Flectobacillus major DSM 103: one gene and its partner. The protein of the gene in region 2 interacts with the protein of the main gene of each other region in a pairwise test. Links are inferred from orthologs where the notes say so. Each region holds a gene or a part of one and is shown on either strand. Other genes may lie near its edges.

Region 1 (6,963 bases), 3.6 Mb from region 2 along the record:
AATAAGACCACCTTTAGTACGGCGCTTAACAAAACCATCGATAACGGTATCTTGCTCAAGAGCATCTTCGATGTTTTTCCAAGCTGTCATTACTTTCGCTAATTTACGAGAAAGGATCAATTGACCTGCTTTGTCTTCTTGATTCTCAACGTAAACATCTACTACGTCTCCAACTTTCAACTCAGGCATATCTCTGAATTCTGAAGTTGGAACCATACCGTCTGATTTGAAACCGATGTTCAAAATCACTTCACGGTCTGTAATACCTACAACTGTACCTTTTACTACTTCTTTTTCAGTAACGAGGTTTAATGTACCTTCAATAAGAGCTTCTAATCTTGCTCTTTCTTCGGCAGAATAACCACCACCGATACCTTTTGTGCCGACTAAGTCCCAGTCGAAATCTGCTAATTGATTAGCCATGTTTGCTTAAAAGCCCTCTTTACATCAATGTGGCGGGCAAACACATTGAATTTTAGTGAAATTTCCCAGTTTATTGGGGGTGCAAAGGTACAAAAAAATCCTAATATTCTGAAAATGAGACAAGAATATTTTTTACTGCTTTGAACTATCAATGGCTCTTTTTACCAAGATAAACAACCCATAAACCGATACTACAATCAAACCTATAATCAATAATTGTGTAAAACTGCCTTCGCTTGGGTGCTCTAAGAGCATTTTGACTTCTTTGGCTTGTGTACCAAGCCAAAGAGAAAGCAGTGTTCGAGGAAGCATTCCGATAAAACCTGCTGTCATAAAATTGCGAAGGTCGGCTCTTGAAAACGAAAAGATAAGGTTACTAACGGCAAAAGGCAATACTGGCGATAACCTTGCTAAGAGTATTATCTTAAATTCTTGCTTTTGAAGATTATTCATTACTTTTTTTACTTCTGGCTTTTCAGTCAATATTTGTAAAAATCGCCCTCCGTCAATTTTTTCGGCCACTTTAAATCCAATAATAGAAGCTACCCAATAGCTCAGACAAACAGGAATAATGGCACTCCAGCCTAGAAAATAACCACTAAGCAAGGCAACAAAGGTTGTCGGTGTCATAGCAAATGACATTGTAAAACAAGCCATTAGGTATATAACTGCCCAGTTTTGCCAAGAAAAAGCCTGTATTTGGGCTTCATGAAAAACCACCCAGTAAGTGATAGATGAACTTACTAGCAAGGGCATTAGCCCCAAAAAAAAGGCGTAGACGATTGAAAAAGTATTTTTTTTTAAAAACTCCAGCATGATATTGCGATTGGTCACGAACCTGAGGCTCTTGATTATTAAAACTCTTCAAATTTCAAGGGCAACAAATCGCCTATTGAGTCGGTTACTAATACCTGATTATTAGCTCCTAACATCAATAAGCGAATAGGGTGCTTTTGGCGAACCTCGTATTCGAGCATTGCTTGACGGCAAGCCCCACACGGTGGAACTCCTCTAAAATCGTCTCCTTTTCCCGGGCGAGCTATCACAGCAATGGCTTTGATTTGCTTGTCGGGGTGGTTAGCACCTACCCAAAATATAGCCGATTGTTCGGCACAAGAACCCGAAGGAAATGCTGCATTTTCTTGGTTATTGGCAGTAATAATGGTGTCGTCGTCTAAGAGTACGGCTGCCCCCACATGAAACTGTGAATAAGGGGCATACGATTTATAAGTAGCCTTTCTGGCCTCTATCAAAAGCAACTGTTCTTTGGTGCTTAATTCTGTTTCTGAATCGTACGATTCAAGCGAAATGGTGACGTTTACTCTTTGCATAGTTTTAGTATGTTTTAGAAATAGGGAAAGATATAACGCACTGTTTTCCAGAAAAGTTCTTCATCCATGAAAATTTATCACGATAGTATGTAAGTATCACATTAACAAAGCAATAGAAGATATGTTTAGCTATCTGAAAGCCCCAAAATCAAAAAGCTCCAGACCCAAATATGTCCAGAGCTTTTTGATAATTATAAGAACAAATGTATTTGATAGAAAGACTGCTCATTCAAACACATTCATAGACTTAGTATGACTTTGCGATATTGGTAAATTCACGAGATTTCAATGAAGCACCGCCAATCAACCCACCGTCGATATCGGCACAAGCAAATAATTCTGGAGCGTTTTTCTCGTTGCAGCTTCCACCGTATAAAATAGAAGCATTGTCAGCGATTTCTTGACCATATTTCGTAGCAAGGTGTCCACGCAAATAAGCATGCATTTCTTGAGCTTGAGCAGACGATGCCGTAACGCCTGTACCAATAGCCCAGATTGGTTCGTAAGCGATTACTACCTTAGCAAAATCTTCAGCCGACAAATGGAACAAGCTATCGGTTAACTGAGAAGCTACAAATTCTAAGAAACCACCTGCTTCACGTTGTTCTAGAGATTCTCCACAACAGAAAATTGGAGTCAAACCGTTTTCTAAAGCGATATTTACTTTTTCTGCCAATTGCTCGTTTGTTTCGGCAAAGTATTGACGACGTTCGCTGTGGCCTAAGATTACATACTCCACCCCAATAGACTTCAACATTGGAGCTGAAATTTCGCCTGTGAATGCACCAGAAGCTTTTTGGTGGCAGTTTTGAGCGGCAATACTCAAATTGGCGATTGGTTCAGCATATTTTTGTAAAGTACTCAAATACAAAGAAGGCGAAGCTATCACGACAGTTACATCTGTCGACACTTCGTCTTTTACCATGTTTGCAACTTCAGAAGCTAAAATCAACGCTTCTTCCATTGTTTTATTCATTTTCCAGTTACCAGCAACGATTTTTTTTCTCATTATTTTAAAGATAGTCGGGGAGAGATAAGTATGATATTCATCGGTATGAAGTATCATCAAATTCTTTAGACAACTGTTTTTTGGTTGATATTTATTTGAGTTACAAATTTATGTACTAAAATTATCTTCTTGAAGGATACAAAATAAAAAAACCTCAATTATTTCATGAGGTTTTGAATTAGGGCTTATAAGAACCCCTTTCTATAAAGAAAACTACCGTATAAATAGCACCAAAGAGGCGGTCTGATCAAAAACCCTTCAAGTACCTTCGTTCCTATTTTACTTTTTTCTAGCTTTCTTTTTAGTTTTAAGCTTATTGGCCCATTGTTGTAATTCTGTAATTTTTCTTTCATAGCTAGCCACTAGCTGAGCACTCTCCGACCTTTTATGGTCTAATTCGGTACTCATTTTTTTCATTTGCTCATCTAGCTCAGAAAAACGTTTGTCCATTGCATCGGCTTGTTTTTTAATCGAATTTACCTGTGCTTCTAGCTTCGTGATTTCCGTATTTTTATACTTTATCTGGTCTTCAAGCACAATTTTGGTTTCTTTCAACTCTCGAATTTCTTTGTGTGCTCGCTCAACATTAACATCCAGTCGGTCTTTGTCTTGCAATAAATCCTTGTATTTTTGATTACTTACACAAGAAAGCAATGTTGTGCTAACGATTGAGCACATTAAGCATAATTTAACTACTTTGGGCATGATATTATGGTTTTTTATGGGAAACTAACACAACTACTTTATCTAATCTCCTTAATGCACCTTGGCGGAGCGTTATTTCACTGAATACAAGTATATTCTGGCAAAACACAAAGTTAACAAGCAAAAAGTAATATCATCAATATATATAGTTGCTTTTATCTACTTTCAACTTTTAACAAATACTTCAACTAGATTGTGTTATGTGTAGTTTCAATTTTTATTTTACATTAGTGATTTGTATAAAACCAAGTGTGCTATAATTTTTCAAATTTAAAATTGTTTTTTTACAGGAAAAATATTTGCATTTTCTGATAATATCCTGTAAATTAGGTATATGCTAAACAGACAAGGATATGAAAACTTTAAAAATCACAAGATTTCTTTGGCTGGTCATTTTATTGGCATATAACAGCCAGCTATTTGCTTTTCCAAACTACCCAGTATTGACGAATAGTCATTCGCATTGGTCACACAACAACAATATTTCAGGCTCAAACAATGATACAAATCAAGAGGAAAAGTTTGGTTTTCAGCTTTCTAAGAAAAGAAAGGTGTCTAAAATCCCCTTCGAGCTTCAAGCCAATCTGATTATTATTCCACTAAAAATCAACAATTCTGACACGCTACATTTTATCCTAGACACAGGTGTAAGTTCGATTATTGTCACAGATCCTGCTTGTCTACAAAAACAGCAATTAAAGGGAGTTCGCAAAGTAAAACTTGCAGGTGCTGGCATAGGCGGCGACCTCGAAGCCAGTATTATTCTTAACAACACCATTCTATTGGGTGAGGTTACGGGCTATCGCCAAAATATTGTTACCCTGAGTTCGGATATGCTCAAGCTGAGCGAATTTGTAGGCCGACCTATTCACGGAATTATTGGCTATGACTTATTTAATCGGTTTGTTGTTACTATCGACTTTGCAGCTCATCAGATTATTATTCAAAACCCCGAAACGTATAAATATAAACCTTCTAAAGGCGAGCGTTTTCCTATAACTATTGAAGACAATAAGCCTTATCTCAACATGATGGAGCTTGTTGATAGCTCAAAAACATTACCATTGAAGGTTATTTTAGATACTGGGGCTGGCCATGCTATATCGTTGGATGCCAACCAAAGCAATGGCATTGTATTACCCAAAAAACTTGTAAATGCTCAATTAGGACGTGGGCTTAGTGGGATTATCAATGGCAAGCTTGGCCGTGTAAAACAGCTCCGAATTGGGAAATATACACTCCAAAATCTAGTAGCATCTTTTCCCGACAGTTCGTCGTACAAGGTAAGGGCTGGCTTGTCGGCAATGAATCGCAACGGTAATATTGGCTGTGAGTTTTTGAGGCGATTTAAAATTACTTTTAATTATCGTGATTCATATATTGTGTTAAAAACCTCAAACAAACGCCTCAAAGAGCCTTTTGAACACAATATGACTGGGCTTGAACTGATGGCCAAAGGTAAAGACTACCATGAATTTCATATTGAAAAAGTTGAACAAAATTCGCCAGCAGAAATGGCTGGGCTTAAAGAAGGCGACCGTGTACTGTTTATCAACAACAAATCATCGCAAGATATTACTATTACCGAAATCTATAAACTATTCCAGAAAGGGGAAGGAAAACCTATCAATTTTGTAATAAAAAGAGGGCCTGAATTAATTGTAACAACCCTGACTCTCAGACGAGTCATATAAGTTGACCCTAATTGTGTACCAATAAATTAGCTACGTAATCAAACATAAAAGTCGCATCGTGAATATCACGATGCGACTATAACTCACTTAAACCAAAACTAAATTTATCTTTACTCAGCTATGCTGAAATGTTGCTTCTATTTTGTACCTAGCCTACTCAATTCTGTTTTTTTGATTAAATCAAAAGTTCGAGTAAGTTCGAGGTCAACTTTATTGAGCCTTTCCAAAATGGTATATTGTACATCTACATCGGGGCTTACTCCTTGCCCAATATTAAGCGACTTGAGGGCAGTTGTAATTCTAAAATGAGGAAATTGTAGCCTTAGCTTTGAATAAGGCAGTACCACTGTCGAGATAACACCACCATTGCACCCCTCTTCACCTCCTCCAGTTTCGCGTCCTACCAAGGTAATTTTTCGTTGTGCTTTTAGACTTGCAACAAAGCTTGAGGCTGCCGAAAAAGTCTGCTCGCCTATAAGTACATACACATTACCCTTAAAACGATATTGCTCGTAGGGCTTATGTTTTCCTACAGATGGAATATTCAAGCAATACGTACCTTCGCCACATTTCTTTACAATTCTTTCTGAAAAAGCTCGGTTGGCATCTTGTTGCTCCACGTCATTATTTACAATAAACGATGGAATTAATACTGGTGCTTCGGCATGAGCCGTAAGAACAAAAGTACTGTCGGCCAGATACTTCATCAAATCCAAGGCTATTTCATGATTTCCTCCCGAATTTTGCCTTAAATCAATGATTAAATTAGTGATATTGTTTTGCTCAATTTCTCGAAAAAAGCGTTCATGGGTCATCAAGAAAGATTCATAATCGTCGTAAGAAAAGCTCGATATTTTGAGTATTGCCGTTGAGCTAACTTCGGTCGGAAACGTTAGGCTTCTTAAACGATTCAATCGCCTTGCCAGCTCGTCTTCTTTCGATAGCCTTGGCAAACGATTAGGAATGCTTTTTGCTTTTAATTCAGGATAAACAATGCGTGTTTCTTGTTGATTTTTGAGGGTAAAGTGGTATTGTTCTTTTCCTCCAAAAATATCAATATAGTAATCTTCAAAGAAACCCGCTTCTAAGGTGGCATCTTTAAAGGCTTCGCCGTAGCCATCTGCTGGAAGGTATTTGCGTAATGTTCGCAATATCTTTCCTGCTGTATTTTCTTCTATAGCTAGTACTTCTGTACCTAGCTCGATAGAGGCATCGTTAGATTCATTTTTAGCTATAAATAGCCTATCGCCTTGAATAAAAAATGAAAAAGGAATAGTCCATGCTCGATTCTGAATGCGGGTAAATTTTCGCATTTCTGGCGAAAATAGGAGGTCAGTATGCCCGCATCGAATCTTGATAATGAGGGGTTTCAACAATAGCCCAAACTCCTTTTCGGTCATTTCATCTCCTATTTTTTTATAAGTATCTTCAAAAGCCCCATCCATGGCTTCTTTTGAAGTGTATTTGCCTAGCCCTGGATGAGCCTCCTCTAATATCCTTCTCAAAAACCTAAAATCAGCTCTTAACTCTACTTTTGAATATTTTCGTTCTGAATAAAACGTAGCCTCTTGTCCTTTTACATACTGCGACCAACAGAGTAGCGTAAATGACAGTATTATACTTAACAACCTCATGCTTTTTCTGGGACAAAAAATTAAGAATAAGTAAAGAAAACACGTGTATTCCTTTACAGCAAGCAAAAATACTCATAAACTTCCTTAAATGAACCAAAAAGGTTTTGAAATCCCCCCTTCACTAGCGTGGTATTCTATTGAGCGGTAAGTTTTGATTCAAAAAACAA
Region 2 (8,419 bases):
TTTGTAAGATAATCTCTTTGGGCGTAATACCGTCTTCTTTGGTGAGTCCCAAAACTGTCGCTATTTTCTTTTTTATATTAAACCGTATTTCGTCTAATGGCGACGTAAACTCCCAATCTCTCAACCAGGGTGCACCAATATAATCATACCCTTTTTGACACCATTCTGTTAATTGATCGCTAAAAATGTAGGCATCTAACTGATAAATTAAAATATATTCAAAATCTACAAATCGCTGATAAAATTCTGACGACATCATCAGTCGGTTATACGCCTGAATATCAGCAAAATACATAGACGGGAAATTTTCAACACTCAAATTGTCATATTGTACCAACAAAGCCGACAAATCCAAATGCTCAGGTTTTGCGATTATCATAGGGTGGTTTTTCAATACTGAGACACAGCGTTCAAGCGACCTCCTTTCGCCATTGCTTAGCACCGCTTTGTACATTGGAATCACTACTGCAACCTCTTTTTTCAACATAAATATCAATGATTAAACAAGCTCGAAAATCGACTCATTGTTATTTCCAAATCTTCGTGCTTGCTAATGTACGTTAATACTGATTTTTGAATCCTACAAGTCCTAATTAAGACTTGTAAGGTTACGACATTGTCGGATTAGTGAGCCTCTAACCAATTGGCACCAAGCCCAATACCAGTTTCCATTTTTACAGGAAACTCAATAGCATGAATCATAAGGTTATTGACATTTTCTTTGAGCAAGTCTATTTCCGAAATATGTGCATCAAAAACCAATTCATCATGTACTGTCAAAATCATGCGTGACTTGAGTTTTTCTTTTTTGATAAAATTATTCACCTTTATCATAGCCACTTTTATCATGTCGGCTGCCGAGCCTTGAATAGGAGCATTGATAGCGTTCCGTTCGGCAAAACCGCGTTCTACCATATTCTGAGCGTTAATATCTCGGAGGTAACGCCTTCTGCCTAAGACCGTTTCGACATAGCCCATATCACGAGCTTTGATCACCGCCGAATCCATGTATTTTTTGATAGATGGAAACTCACGCCAATAGCTATCTATAATTTCTTTGGCTTCGGTACGAGAAATATCTATTTGTTGTGACAATCCAAATGCCGAAACACCATAAATAATACCAAAGTTAACCGTTTTGGCTTTTCTACGCATATCTGGCGTTACTTCGTCGAGGCTTACATTAAACACTTTGGCAGCAGTAGTAGCGTGAATGTCACGTCCCTGATTAAAAGCCTCTATCATAGATTCGTCCTGAGCAAAAGCCGCCATAATACGCAATTCTATTTGCGAATAATCGGCCGACAATATCTGAAACTCTTCATTACGAGGAATAAACGCCTTTCTGATTTCACGCCCACGAGGGGTTCTTATCGGAATATTCTGTAAGTTGGGATTGGTACTCGACAAACGCCCTGTTACAGCCACGGCCTGATTAAAAGAAGTATGAATACGTCCTGTTCGTGGCGAAATCAGCAAAGGGAGGGCATCAACATAAGTGGACTTTAGCTTTTGTAATTCTCTGAAATCCAAAATCTTACGAGCAATTTCATGTTCACCTTCGAGTTTCGACAAAATTTCTTCGCCCGTCATATATTGCCCTGTTTTGGTTTTTTTGGCCTTAGGGTCTAGTTTAAGCTTTTCAAAAAGCACCTCCCCTAATTGTTTGGGCGAACCAATATTAAAATCAACTCCAGCCAGTTCAAATACACGGTCTTGTACTACACGCATATCGCTTTCAAGGGTTTTGGACATATCTGCCAAAAACTCGGTATCAATACGAATACCCTCTAGCTCGATATCGGTAAGCACCTGTGTAAGGGGCATTTCTACCTCCTCAAACAATTTGATGGCACTTGTACTTTCAGCTAAAATAGGATGTAGCTTTTGTTTTAACTGAAGAGTAATATCAGCATCTTCGGCAGCATATTCTTTGATTTTTTCAAAGTCAACATCACGCATATTGCCTTGCTTTGCTCCTTTTTTTCCGATGAGTTCTTCAATAGATACTGGCGTATAATTCAAAAAATCTTCTGCCAAAATATCCATATTATGGCGTTTGTCTGGCTCGATAAGGTAATGTGCCAGCATAGTATCGTAGAGTTTTCCTTTTACCGAAACACCGTATTGCTGCAAAACCATCAAGTCATATTTAATATTTTGAGCTATTTTTTCGATACTTTCATTTTCAAATACAGGCTTAAATTCATTCAAAATCGCCTGAGCATCTTCTCTATTTTCGGGAATAGGCACATAAAATGCTTCGCCAGCACGATAGGCAAAAGCCAAACCTACCAATTCAGCTTCTACGGCATCGATATTGGTGGTTTCGGTATCAAAACAAAGGCTATCTTGAATACTCAGAAAATGCACTAAGTTTTGTCTGAGTTCGGGCGTATTAATTAAGTGATATTCATGAACGGTATTATGAATATTGCCTTTGGTTGCAAGCTCAACGCTTGGACTGCTCAAAGGCAAGGTTTTTTCTTGTACCAAGCTACCAAACAAGTCCATCTGACCACTGGCCTGAGCTTTGGCGGCTTTGGGCGAAGTTTCTTCTTTTGGCGTAACAGCCTCGGTGTCTTCACCTAACATTCTTTTGCGAAGCGTTCTAAACTCCAGTTCGTCCAATAATGCCGAAAGAGCATCTTTATTCACTTCCGACATACGCAGATCGTCTTCGATGAAATCAATTGGTACTTCACACAATATTGTAGCCAACTCTTTAGACAAAAGCCCTTGCTGAGCAAAGTTGATTACATTTTCCTTTTGTTTACCTTTTAGTTTATCAACATTGGCAATCAAGTTTTCGACCGAGCCATACTCCTCAATAAGTTTCTGAGCGGTTTTTTCTCCAATGCCAGGAATACCAGGGATATTATCGACAGCATCACCCATAAGGCCAAGAATATCAATTACTTGATCAACACTTTTGATACCCCATCGTTCACAAATTTCGGCAGGCCCCAATACCTCTACCCCTTTTCCCATAAAGGCAGGTTTATACATTTTGATACGTTCCTCTACCAACTGGCCATAATCTTTATCGGGAGTCATCATATACACCTCTATATCGTCGTGTTCACGCACAGCCCTTTTGGCAATAGTACCAATAACATCGTCGGCCTCGTAGCCATCCATGATAAGCTTTGGAATATTCATGGCATCTAAAAGGCGTTTTACATACGGAATAGCCACAGTAATATCTTCGGGTTGTTCTTGTCGCTGAGCCTTATATGCCTCAAACTGAATATGTCGAAAAGTTGGCTTAGGCGTATCAAAAGCTACCCCGATGTGTGTTGGTTTTTCTTTTGCCAAAATCTCAAGCAAAGTATTAGTAAAACCAAACACAGCACTTGTATTCAAGCCCTTAGAGGTGATTCTAGGCGTTTTCTGGAACGCAAAATGGGCTCGATATATCAACGCCATTGCGTCGAGAAGAAACAGTTTTTTCATAAAGAAAGGTAATTAATAATGCGTGTTGAATAAAACTTTCTGACAATCAACACTTTTACATGACCGATTGATATACGTATTATCATAAAATCAGTCACTTATAGATTCTCATCACCGCTGCTATCTGAGCTACAGAGCTAGCAGGCTAAAATTTCATTTCCCAAAAATACCAAAATCTGACGGGAGTAATACATAAAAAAGGCTAACAAGTTTTTCATTAGGCTTTTTCTTCCCAAACACGACAAATATTAACAATCGTTTCTACGGCCTTTTCCATGTCTTGTACCGAAACCCATTCATGTTTGCCATGAAAAGCATGTTCGCCTGCAAAAATATTAGGGCAAGGCAAACCCATAAACGACAAGCGAGAACCATCTGTACCTCCACGAATACTCATTTGTTTGGCCTTGATACCACTTCTTTCGATACCCTCAATGGCATTTTGAATAACAGAGGGGTATTGGTCGAGTATTACTTTCATATTGCGGTATTGCTCGTGTACTTCAAAAGTAGCCTTCGAGTTGGGATACGACAGCAGTACCTCGTCCATAATATTTTTCAAAATAGCTTCATGAGCCTGCAAAGCACTATCAGTAAAATCACGAATAATAAACGACACTTCGGCTTGTTCTACCGCCCCCGATATTCCTACAGGATGAATAAAGCCTTCTTTCCCTTCGGTGGTTTCGGGCGAAAGTTTTTCTTGGGGCAAATTGGCCACAATTTGAGCTGCAATTTTCAAAGCACTTTCCATTTTGCCCTTGGCAAATCCCGGATGTTGACTAACCCCTGTAATTTTTATGATAACGCCATCGGCCGAAAAAGTCTCATCTTCCAGCGAGCCAAGTGTTTCACCATCAATGGTATAACCATAATCAGCCCCTAGTTTGGCAAGGTCGACCTTGGCAGTACCTCTACCAATTTCTTCATCGGGCGTGAACAATATTCGTACTTTACCACGTTGTATATTCGGATGCGTCATTAAATAATAGGCTGCATCCATAATTTCGGCAACCCCCGCTTTGTTATCGGCACCCAACAAAGTAGTGCCACTAGCAGTTATAATATCATTACCGATTTGCTCAGCCAAGTCAACATGTTCTTTTAAGCGAATCACCTGAGTGGTGTCGTCGGGTAGCATCAAATCTTGTCCTTGATAATTGGTATGAATAATGGGTTTTACGCCTTGTCCCGAACAATCTGGCGAGGTATCAACGTGCGCACAAAAACACAATACTGGTACATTTTTGGTAGTATTGGCAGGAATCGTGGCATATACATAGCCATATTCGTCGAGTTGGGCATCGGTAATGCCCATTTCTTGCAATTCTTTCACCAATAATTGGCTTAAATGTTTCTGTTTTTCGGTAGAAGGCTGAGTCTCGGAAGCAGGGTTCGACTGGGTGTCAATCTGAACGTATCTTAAAAAACGCTCTGTTACGGTATTTTGATAGTTTATAAGCATTTTATTCAATTTTGAGTATGGTATTTTAAACAAAAATTATAATAAATCAAATTAAAAAGTAGGTATAACTGGCCTCAACAATACGAGTTTTGCAGCGTTTTATTTAATTATTCGTAGAATTTTTATGGCAAAAATTATTTATTTCACAACTTTTAACAAAGGTAATGAAGGTTTCAAATTTCGTGATTATCTTGCATAAACATTCTTTTGGGAATCATTATTAGGTCTAGTAAAATTGTACAATTTATATATGTATCTAAATTTACCAAAGAAACACTAGAGGAATGCCTTGCTAAAGGCAATTTTCAGTAATTTCGCTTCGTCAAAATAAAAACAAATTTTCAAAAGGTTAAGCCAAATAATATATAGGTTATGTCAGATTTTGCAGAACTATCATTAGGTGATAAACGCATTCAGTTGCCTGTTATCACAGGAACTGAAGATGAAAAAGCAATTGATATTGCCAAGCTCCGTGACGAGACAGGTTATATCACAATTGACTCAGGTTACAAGAATACAGGTGCCACAAAAAGTGCCATCACATTTTTGGATGGCGAATTAGGAATTCTTCGTTACAGAGGGTACTCTATCGAAGAATTAGCTGAAAAAGCTACTTTCTTGGAAGTTGCTTATCTCTTGATTTATGGTGAATTGCCTACTGCAGAGCAATATGCCTCGTTTGAGACAGAAATCAAAATGCACACTATCGTCAATGAGGATATGCGTAAGATTTTTGAAGGCTTCCCTGTAAATGCTCACCCAATGGGCGTTTTATCAGCAATGGTATGTGCAATGTCTGCTTTTTACACAGGCGATAAAGCTGGTTCTGACGAGCTTAACATTATCCGTTTGTTGTCAAAAATGCCTTCAATGGCTACTTGGTCTTACAAAAAATCTCAAGGACACCCAATCAACTATCCTAAAAATTCGCTGGATTATTGTTCAAACTTCTTACAAATGATGTTTGCTTTGCCAGTAGAAGACTATACTGTTGACCCTGTGGTTTCTGCGGCATTGAACAAGCTCTTAATTCTTCATGCCGACCACGAGCAAAACTGTTCTACTTCTACAGTTCGCTTGGTGGGTTCGTCACATGCAAGTTTATATGCTTCTATTTCGGCAGGTATCAATGCCCTTTCGGGGCCTCTTCATGGTGGTGCCAACCAAGAGGTAATTGAAATGCTAGAAGCTATCAAAGCTGACGGTGGCGATACAGATAAGTTTATTGCTATGGCAAAAGACAAAACGTCTGGCTTCCGTTTGATGGGCTTTGGCCACCGTGTTTACAAAAACTTCGACCCTCGTGCTAAAATCATCAAAAAAGCAGCAGACGATGTTTTGGCTAAATTAGGTGTAAACGACCCTATTTTGGAAATTGCAAAAAAATTAGAAGAAGCAGCTCTTAACGACCCGTATTTTGTTCAACGCAAGTTATATCCAAACGTTGACTTCTACTCAGGCATTATTTACCGTGCTTTAGGTATTCCTACCAATATGTTTACAGTAATGTTTGCGATTGGTCGTTTGCCAGGTTGGATTGCTCAGTGGAAAGAAATGAAATCAAACAAAGAGCCTATCGGTCGTCCACGTCAAGTATATGTTGGGGCTACTCCTCGCGAGTATGTTGAGATTGCCAACAGATAGAAAGTCTCCATTTTGGCTTTTTCAAGCCAATAATGATATAAAAAAGGGTATGCTTCTTGCTTGAAGCGTACCCTTTTTTCTTATATAAAATTTGGTATTGATGTTTCAAAACTACTATTTCATACTGTTATTAAGAAAAAAGCAAAAGCTAATTTTTTGATAGTCAGATATATAAAATTTTTTATTACCTTTGCAAAATGTTTTCCTTCCTTGGAACGTACTATATAATACCGTAATCCCACATTCAGTGGTGCTTCTTTGTTTCTGTTAAAGTATGCTTATTCTTTCGTGCAAAAGCACATCAAGCGTTTACTTTTTTCAAATATTTAAACCGTAATTCTATGAGGATATTCAAGTATGTATTACTATTTGGCGTTGTGTTGTGGTGTAATTGTCAAGCAAAAGCTCAAGTTGGTGAAAAGTATTATGGCCGAGCCTCTTATTATGCTGACAAATTTCATGGTCGAATGACATCAAGTGGTGAACCCTACAGCCGTGAAGAATACACAGCGGCACATCGAACCCTACCATTCAATACTATTTTGGAAGTTACCAATACTACTAACAACAAAACCGTTGTGGTAAAAGTAAACGACAGAGGGCCTTTTGCTTACAGTCGTGTATTGGATTTATCGTTTGTGGCAGCTCGTGACTTGGAGCTACTAGCCAATGGAGAAGCTGATATTCAAATTAAGGTGATTGCCATGGACAACCCTGCATACGTATTGGCATCGTACGAACCTGGCGCTAAAGGCGATTTTACTCGTGAGTTTCGACAGCATTTGCCCATCAAGTTTGAGATGAAAGATGGCAAAATGATTTTAGATACTGCTTATCAAGCTACGCCTACTGTAGCATCAGCCCCAAAGGTTTTGCCTATTCAAACCAACCAACCTTTGATAGTAGAAACAGCTCCTCAAAAAATATACAATTCGGCCGATTCTAGCCAACAACATAAGTATATTAGGGTAATAAAGGATATTAACGGCAACTATAAAATAGATGCTTCGGGCAATCCTGAAAAAACTACACTAGCAAGCAATACGCCTGCTACTCCTACAGAAAACAATAGCCCTAGCAACTCCAACCGACACGAATACTTAAATGTATACACCGACGCTGAAGGTCGAATCCGTGTGAGTTCTGGCAATACTACCAACAATACCAACTCATTCACTAGCGACCTGCCCTCAAAAGTTTCGGTTACTCCCCAAAAGGAAACAACTATTCTAGCTTCACAAAAAGAGCTTGCTTATACAACCGAAGCCAAACCTGTTGCTGAAAAAACCAAAGAAGTCAATAAGGATACTCCCCAAAAACATTCGTACTTACAAGTAGTACGCGATGCCGATGGCCGAGTTAGGGTAGATACCAAAACACAAAATGATAATTAAAATGGTCTGTTTTCGATTCATTGGTGGAAGAAAATAGGGCTTATAGCGATAAAAAAGGTTGTTTCTACCAAGAAACAACCTTTTTTGTTAGTTTTGTTATTAATAGAATTACCTCTCAATTATCCACACCAAAAGACGTTCTCGTCTTTTTTTAACCAACAACTTCATTAACATGATAAAAAAAATATCAGTCGTATTGCTCGTACTTTCCAATAGTATTTTTGCCCAAACAGGTAAAGATAAGGTATTGGTAACCGACATGACCAAAATCAAACAAGTTGGAGCGGTAAGTATTGCCCCAGATGGAAAAAAAGCAATTTATGCCTTACGTACCAACGAAATTAGCGAAGACAATAAAGGTGAATACGATTACCGTTCGCACCTTTGGCTTACCGACTTCCAAAGTACCAAACAACTCACCCGTGGTACTGAAAGCGTTGGCGGTGCATCGTGGTCGCCC

The links. Proteins that work in one complex are often made in the same cells at the same time.
Region 1: the proteins of pepT (region 2) and tpiA interact in binary tests that used the Escherichia coli proteins (3 or more experiments, as listed by UniProt). The link is inferred for Flectobacillus major DSM 103 from one-to-one orthologs.

Annotation. Positions count from the first base shown.
Region 1 is NZ_KE386491.1:4,193,317-4,200,279, reverse strand. What follows is about bases 883-3,857. They hold tpiA (triose-phosphate isomerase), read right to left. Parts: upstream 2,764-3,857; coding sequence 2,002-2,763; downstream 883-2,001. Other genes in these bases: FLEMA_RS0144635 (aspartyl protease family protein), read left to right, coding at 3,822-3,857; FLEMA_RS72605 (hypothetical protein), read right to left, coding at 3,043-3,468; FLEMA_RS72615 (cytidine deaminase), read right to left, coding at 1,278-1,754; FLEMA_RS72620 (TVP38/TMEM64 family protein), read right to left, coding at 883-1,239. Also shown: rpsA (30S ribosomal protein S1), read right to left, coding at 1-423; more of FLEMA_RS72620, read right to left, coding at 556-882; more of FLEMA_RS0144635, read left to right, coding at 3,858-5,162; FLEMA_RS72600 (S41 family peptidase), read right to left, coding at 5,300-6,796. UniProt on the Escherichia coli protein: Involved in the gluconeogenesis. Catalyzes stereospecifically the conversion of dihydroxyacetone phosphate (DHAP) to D-glyceraldehyde-3-phosphate (G3P).
Region 2 is NZ_KE386491.1:619,181-627,599, reverse strand. Bases 2,798-5,618 are described here. They hold pepT (peptidase T), read right to left. Parts: upstream 4,922-5,618; coding sequence 3,674-4,921; downstream 2,798-3,673. Other genes in these bases: FLEMA_RS0104430 (citrate synthase), read left to right, coding at 5,294-5,618; polA (DNA polymerase I), read right to left, coding at 2,798-3,456. In the rest of the region: FLEMA_RS67490 (DUF5672 family protein), read right to left, coding at 1-487; more of polA, read right to left, coding at 625-2,797; more of FLEMA_RS0104430, read left to right, coding at 5,619-6,565; FLEMA_RS75885 (septal ring lytic transglycosylase RlpA family protein), read left to right, coding at 6,907-7,959; FLEMA_RS0104420 (S9 family peptidase), read left to right, coding at 8,132-8,419. UniProt on the Escherichia coli protein: Cleaves the N-terminal amino acid of tripeptides.